DNA from 3 places in the Variovorax sp. LjRoot290 genome. Region 3 is predicted to be linked to each of the others. Evidence: predicted binding sites of a transcription regulator. Region 3 holds the regulator's gene; each other region holds the start of a gene.
The links. Region 3 encodes sigma-54, which starts transcription at its own class of promoters, with help from an activator protein. Its sites were predicted from a motif close to TGGCANGNAANCTGCTTT; they were not measured.
Positions count from the first base shown of each region.

Region 1: ACSQ9A_RS27605 (pilin) is a predicted target of sigma-54. The motif match lies at 990-1,007, and genes of this name have one in related genera.
Region 2: ACSQ9A_RS15185 (P-II family nitrogen regulator) is a predicted target of sigma-54. The motif match lies at 1,147-1,164, and genes of this name have one in related genera.

Region 1 is NZ_CAXURW020000001.1:5,598,905-5,601,166, reverse strand. It holds gene ACSQ9A_RS27610 (3',5'-cyclic-nucleotide phosphodiesterase) at 53-859, shown strand; gene ACSQ9A_RS27605 (pilin) at 1,064-1,525, shown strand; gene ACSQ9A_RS27600 (Wzy polymerase domain-containing protein) at 1,640-2,262, shown strand, end outside.
Region 2 is NZ_CAXURW020000001.1:3,048,821-3,051,082, reverse strand. It holds gene ACSQ9A_RS15195 (GNAT family N-acetyltransferase) at 1-62, opposite strand, end outside; gene ACSQ9A_RS15190 (DMT family transporter) at 73-1,008, opposite strand; gene ACSQ9A_RS15185 (P-II family nitrogen regulator) at 1,257-1,595, shown strand; gene ACSQ9A_RS15180 (TIGR00730 family Rossman fold protein) at 1,601-2,191, opposite strand; gene ACSQ9A_RS15175 (diacylglycerol kinase) at 2,232-2,262, opposite strand, start outside.
Region 3 is NZ_CAXURW020000001.1:5,328,069-5,330,330, forward strand. It holds gene ACSQ9A_RS26320 (phospholipase D family protein) at 1-647, opposite strand, end outside; gene ACSQ9A_RS26325 (RNA polymerase factor sigma-54) at 650-2,230, opposite strand; gene lptB (LPS export ABC transporter ATP-binding protein) at 2,245-2,262, opposite strand, start outside.

The DNA of each region.
Region 1 (2,262 bases), 270 kb from region 3:
TGGGATGGTGCAACCCGGTTCGAAACCAAATAGAAAACAAAAGGCCTCGCATATGCAGGTGCGCGTGTTGGGTTGCTCGGGCGCCATCGCCAAGGACTGCCGCACGACGTCATTCCTGGTCGACAGCGACCTGCTGGTCGACGCCGGCACCGGCGTCGGCGACCTGAGCTTGGACGAAATGGCCGCCATCGACGATGTGGTGCTCACCCATTCGCACCTGGACCACATCGCCGCGCTGCCCCTGATGATCGACGCCGTGGCCAGCTGCCGCAACAAGCCGCTGCGCGTGCATGCGCTGCGCGCAACTATCGAGGCGCTGCGCGCCCATGTGTTCAACAACGTCATTTGGCCGGATTTCGCGAGCATTCCAAGTCGCGAGGCGCCGTTTGTGAGCTTTCATGACATCGTGGTTGGTCAGCAGTTCGAGTTGGGAACCCGGGCGCTCAAGAACATCGAAGTGCTGCCGGCCGTGCACACCGTACCGGCCTGCGGCTACGCGGTGCGCTGCGCCGAGGGCGGGCCGAACTGGGTTTTCAGCGGGGACACCGAGCGTAATCCGGCCTTCTGGCTGCGGGTGAACCAGCTTGATGTGGGTATGCTGGTCATTGAAACGGCTTTTAGCAATCGGGAGCAGGCTTTGGCGCAGCGCAGCTTGCATTTGTCGCCCGCGACTTTGGCCGACGAACTGGCCCATATCGCCCCCGGCAAGAGTTATCCGATCTACATCACGCACACCAAGCCGGCTGAAACCGAAGAAATCATGAGCCAGATCGACATGCTGGCCGACGGCTCGCAGACGCATGGCACGAAGGGGTGGGACATTCGGTGGCTGGAGGCGGCGGGGGTGCTGCAGGTCTGACCACTGTGGGTGGTTGACTGACAAAATTTGTCATCCCGCGTGTGGCATATGCAACAGGTTGTGTCACCTGTTGTAACTCCGGCGTGAACAAATGCACACCAAGGTTTGCTTCAGAGGCGAGCAGCCGGGATGGCACAGATGCTGCGGAGGTTGAACGCACCGGGGGCCTTCCTCGGGTCCTTCAACCAACTGGAGTTTCTTGAAATGAACCGTCGTTCCATCGCACGCAACGTGCAAAAGGGTTTCACCCTTATCGAATTGATGATCGTTGTGGCGATCATCGGTATCTTGGCTGCTGTGGCGCTGCCGGCGTATCAGGACTACACAGTGCGTGCGCGTGTGACTGAAGCACTGGTTATCGCATCTGGCGCAAAATCGACCATTGGTGAAAATGCTGCCAATGGCGCTTCTCTCAATGCTGGCGTCGACGACATCGCACTTGGATCGGGGCTGAAAAATCTCGAAGTCATGTCCACAGCTATCGGTACGGGCGTTATTTCGCTCACAACCACTGCTAATGCAGGAGCTTTGAGCATCACGCTGACCCCGACCGCCAATGGCGTAGCTTTGGTCAACGGTACCCTGCCGTCAGGCCCCATCAAGTGGGTGTGCAAAGTGTCGGCTGCTGCGAAGAACAAATACGTCCCCAATGAATGTCGCATCTAAGCTGACTTGACAAAAAAAGCCCCAATCGGGGCTTTTTTTTATGGCGAAGTTCAAATATCGCCTAGCTTGATGAATCGACTGTCCCAAACCTCACTCGCGCCCGTCTGGGCAGCCATGGCCTCCGCCTCGCTCTCGTTGGCTTGGTTGTTGCCCAATCACTCGAAGCCATGGACTTCGTTTCATTGCGACGCTTGGATTGCGACGGTGCTGGCGCTGATCGGGCTGGTGGTCATGGTGCGGGCGCGGCAGGTCGTCATTTGGGACGGCTTGGTACTGATCGTCGCGCTTCTGGTTCCGCTGCCTTTTGCGCAATATGCTTTCGGGCTTTTGCCGTTTGCTGGGCAGGCCTGGATCGCCAGCGCGTATATAGCGGGATTCCTGCTGGCTCTGATGGTAGGCCAGCGGTGGCAAGGCTGGCGACCCGTCTGGATGGGCGATATCTTGTTTTCGGCCATTGGTATCGCCGCGATCATTTCGGTGGCACTGCAACTCCAGCAATGGCTGGGATCGGCCGACCGCGGCACCCTGGATGTCTGGACGGTCGGTTCAGATGGCGCTCGCCCCTATGCCAATATGTCGCAGCCCAACCAACTTGCCACCTTGCTCCTCTGGGGCTTGCTGGCCTGCGGCTGGGGTGTTTGGCGCAGGCAGTTGGGGCTCGCCGCAGCTTTGCTCGCCGCGGCGTTTTTGCTGATTGGTCTGGCGTTGACGCAATCGCGCGCCGGCATGCTGGGGTT
Region 2 (2,262 bases), 2.3 Mb from region 3:
TCCCAGGCCGCGGCATCGATCTCGGATGCCGCGCCGTGAATGCGGATGACAGGGTTGGTCAAAGGAGCCTCGTCAACGCTTGCGTGTGCCTAGGGTTTCGGCAATGTAGATGCCGCCAAGCACCAGGGCCAGCGCCACCGCGTGATAGGTCGACAGCGCCTCGCCCAGCACGAGGACGGCCAGCAGCGGCCCGAAGATCGGCACCAGGTTGAGGAAGACGCCGGCCCGCGCGGGACCGATCAGGCCGACTACGTGGATGAAGCTGATCTGCGAAATGAAGGAGGGCAGAAGTCCGATGAAGAGGATCAGCGCCACGCCCTTCGGCGTCGGCATGAAGAAGTCGCCCATCGCGATTTCTGCCGCGACCAGCGGCACCGAGACGAGGCAGGCCACTGCCGCCGTGGCGGCGAAGAACACGATGGCCGGCACTTGCGGGCGGCGGCGCAGGCCAAGCGCGTAGCCGGCATAGAGCAGGCTGGCGATGATCATCCAGACGTCGCCGATGTTGAAGGCCAGGTCCGCGAGCAAGGCCAGTTGGCCGCGCGAAGCCACCACGGCGATGCCCGCGATGGTGAGCACCACGCCTGCGAGCTGCAGCCAGCTGATCCGGGTACGGAAGAAGAACAGGCTGCCCACCAGCACGAGCACCGGGATGGTGCCTTGGATGATCGCGATGTTGATCGCCGTCGTGTGATGGGCGGCGGCGTAGAACAGCGCATTGAAACCGGTGAAACCCGCCGTGCCCATGAGGGTGATGTAGCGCCACGAGGGCAGCAGGCTGCGCCAGTGGGCCGCGATCTGGCGGCGCGAACTGAGGCCCAGCGCGATGCAGCAGACGATCCAGCGCGAGAAGGTCAGCATCATGGGCGACACCTCGCCCACCGCGAGCCGGGCGGCCACCGCGTTGGCGCCCCAGATCAGCGTGGTGAATACCAGCAGCGGGTAGGCTTGGCCCTGGAGCCAGGGAAGGAAGGAGCCGAAAAAGCCGGCGGAAGAACCTGAGCGCATCGAGCGCCGAGCGTATCAGTCCCAGTCGCCGGGCGTGGAATGCGTTCGACAAGCCATGGCTTCCGAAGGCGAATGACATAATTTCGCAGCGGGTGGCCTCGCCGGCAACTCGCGAAGACGGCCGATGCGACGGCATCCTGGCACGCTACATGCAGGACGCCGAGAGCATCGACGAGATCGTCGCTGCGGGTTACGGATTGGCGCTACCCTACCAGCAAGTTCAACGAAACCGCCGGAAGAGAGACCGTATGAAGCAAATCACCGCCATCGTCAAACCGTTCAAGCTCGACGACGTGCGCGAGGCCCTGGCCGAGGTTGGCGTCACCGGGCTCACCGTGACCGAGGTCAAGGGCTTCGGCCGACAGAAGGGGCACACCGAGCTCTACCGTGGTGCGGAGTACGTGGTCGACTTCCTGCCGAAGATGAAGGTCGAAGTGGTGGTCAACGAGGCCGATGTCGAACGTTGTGTCGACGCAATCGTGAGCGCCGCCCGCACGGGCAAGATCGGCGACGGCAAGATCTTCGTGACCAATGTGGAGCGCGTGGTACGCATCCGCACCGGCGAAGAGGACGAAGCCGCCGTCTAGGGCGCTCAGAGCATCTCGGCGAGCTTGTCGCCACGCGGATGGCGGCCCGCTTCCTCGACCAGGGCTTCGAGCAGGGCCGGGGCTTCGCCGCCCGCTCGTATCAACCCCATCTGCCATTCGCCCATGAAGCCCTCGCGCACGCTGTGGGCAAGAAATTCGAGCAGGCCGGCGTAATAGCCCGCAACGTTCAGGATGCCGACCGGCTTGTCGTGGTAGCCGAGCTGGCGCCAAGTCCAGATCTCGAACAGTTCCTCGAAAGTGCCGATGCCGCCCGGCAGGGCGATGAAGGCGTCGGCGCGTTCGCCCATCATGGCCTTGCGCTCGTGCATGGTGTCGACGACGTGCAGCTCGTCGCACAGTGGGTTGGCGAGCTCCTTGTCGACCAGGGCCTTCGGAATGATGCCCACCACCCGGCCGCCCGCCGTGCGCGTGGCCTCCGCCACCGTGCCCATCAGGCCGGTGCGGCCGCCGCCATAGACCAGTTGGCCGCCGCGTTCGCCGATCCAGCGGCCGACCGCCTGGGCCACGGCCGCGAACTCGGTCCGCTCGCCGGGGCGCGAGCCGCAATAAACACAAATCGAGAAACGAGGAGTCATCCCCCGATCATGCCGCGATCGGATGACGCTCAGCTTGCATTCAGGTCGCGAAACGTTGCCACAACGCGGCC
Region 3 (2,262 bases):
GTGTCGAGGTCGATGAAGTTCGCGCCGGCCGTCTGCGTGAAGTACGGGTTGCCGATGTTGCGCCCGCCGGCTACCGCCATCGCGCCGTCGGCGATGAAGAGCTTGTTGTGCATGCGCCGGTTGACGCGGCTGAAGTCGAAAAGCGAGGCCGAGAAGCGCCTGAGCATGCTGCCGCGCCCGGCCGGAAACGGGTTGAAGAGCCGCAGCTCGAGGTTGGGCGTGGCGGCCAGCGCGAGCAGCAGCTCGTCCTCGCCCGCAGTGTAGAGATCGTCCATCAGGAGCCGCACGCGCACGCCGCGCTGGGCCGCGTCGCGCAGCGTGCGCAGCAGGTAGCGGCCGGTCTCGTCGTTGTCGATCTGGTAGTACTGGACGTCGAGCGTGCGCTCGGCGCGGCGCGCGAGCTCGAGCCGCGTGTTGAGCGCGAAGTCGCCGCTGGGCATGAGCCGGAAGCCGCTGAGGTCCGCATCCGGCTGCGAGGCCTTGGCGATGCGGCCCAGCACGGTGCCGGTGGACAAGGGCATCGCCTTGGACGGCGTGCGCTCGAATTCGGCCGGCAGCATCGCGCAGCCGCTGGCGAGAAGAAGCACCGCCATCAAGGCCAGGCCGAGGCGAATCCAGCTTGGTAGCGGACTCGGACGGCGACTCATCGCTAGAGTGCCTTGCGCAGGTTCGCAGGCGCGATGCGCAGCGCCTCGCGGTACTTGGCCACCGTGCGGCGCGCGCACTCGATGCCCTGCTCCTTGAGCATCTCGGACACCTGGCTGTCGGACAGCGGCTTCCTCACGTCCTCGGCGCTCACGAACTGCTTGATCAGCGCGCGCACCGCGGTGCTGGAGGCGTTGCCGCCGGTTTCGGTGCCGAGCGCCGAGCCGAAGAAGTACTTGAGCTCGACGGTGCCGTAGGGCGTGGCCATGTACTTGGCGGTGGTCACGCGGCTGATGGTGGATTCGTGCAGGCCCAGCTCGTCGGCGATCTCGCGCAGCACCAGCGGCCGCATCGCGAGCTCGCCGTGCACGAAGTAGCTCTTCTGCCGCTCGACGATCGCGTTGGAGACCCTGAGGATGGTGTCGAAGCGTTGCTGGATGTTCTTGATGAACCAGCGCGCTTCCTGCAGCCGCTGCGACAGCGCCTGGCTGCCCTCGCCCTTGTGCTGCTTGAGCGCGCCGGCATAGATGTCGTGCACGCGCAGCCGCGGCATGACCTCGGGATTGAGCATGACGCGGAACTTCGCGTTGGTGCCGTGGCCGATGCGCGTGACGATCACGTCGGGCACGACGATGTTGCGCTCGACGTCGACGAAGCGGCGCCCCGGCTTGGGCTCGAGCCTGGCGATCAGCTGCAGTGCGGCGCGCACCTCGTCTTCGTTGCTGCGCGTGAGCGTGGCCAGGCGCTTGAAGTCGCGCCGCGCGAGCAGCTCCATCGGCTGCTTGCAGATCGCGATGGCGGTCTTGCGCACCTGGGCCTCCTCCTCGCTCTCCTTGGCGCTCGCCAGCTGGCGCAGCTGGATGGTCAGGCATTCGCCGAGGCTGCGGGCGCCGACGCCGGCCGGCTCCAAACTCTGCAGCAGGCCCAGCGCGACCTGGAAGTGATGCACCAGTTCGTCGAACTGGTCGTTGTCGTCGCCCGCGAGGCCCGAGGCCAGCGCCGGCAGCGAATCCTCGAGGTAGCCGTCGTCGTTGAGCGATTCGATCAGGAAGCGCAGCGCGGCGCAGTCGTTCTCGTTCAGGCGCAGCGACAGCGCCTGCCGGTGCAAGAAGGACTGCAGCGATTCCTGGCTGCGCGCGAGCTCGGTCGCATCGGTGCGCTCGTCGTCGCCGAGGTTGTTGGCGCGCGCGGGCGCATCGCCGCCCCACTCGCTGTCGTCGGGCGCGAGGTCGACCGTACCGTCGCCCTCCCAGTCGGGTTCGCTGTCGGCGGGCGCAGCCGCTTCGGCATCGCCGTTGGCGGCGACCGCCACCTCGGCCGGCGCCGCGGCCGAGCCGGGGACGAAGTCAGCCTCGCCCTCGGCCTGGCGGTCTTCGTCGCGCACCGGCGCATCGGCCGCCTCGAGACCGAACTCCTCGCGCGGCGCCTCTTCGGCCGTGCGTTCGAGGAACGGGTTCTCGTCGAGCATCTGCTCCACTTCCTGGCTCAATTCGAGCGTGGAGAGCTGCAGCAGCCGGATCGACTGCTGCAGCTGCGGCGTGAGCGCCAGGTGCTGGGAAACGCGCAGCGAGAGCCCTTGCTTCATCGAAGTACGGTCCCCTACATCCGGAAATGCTC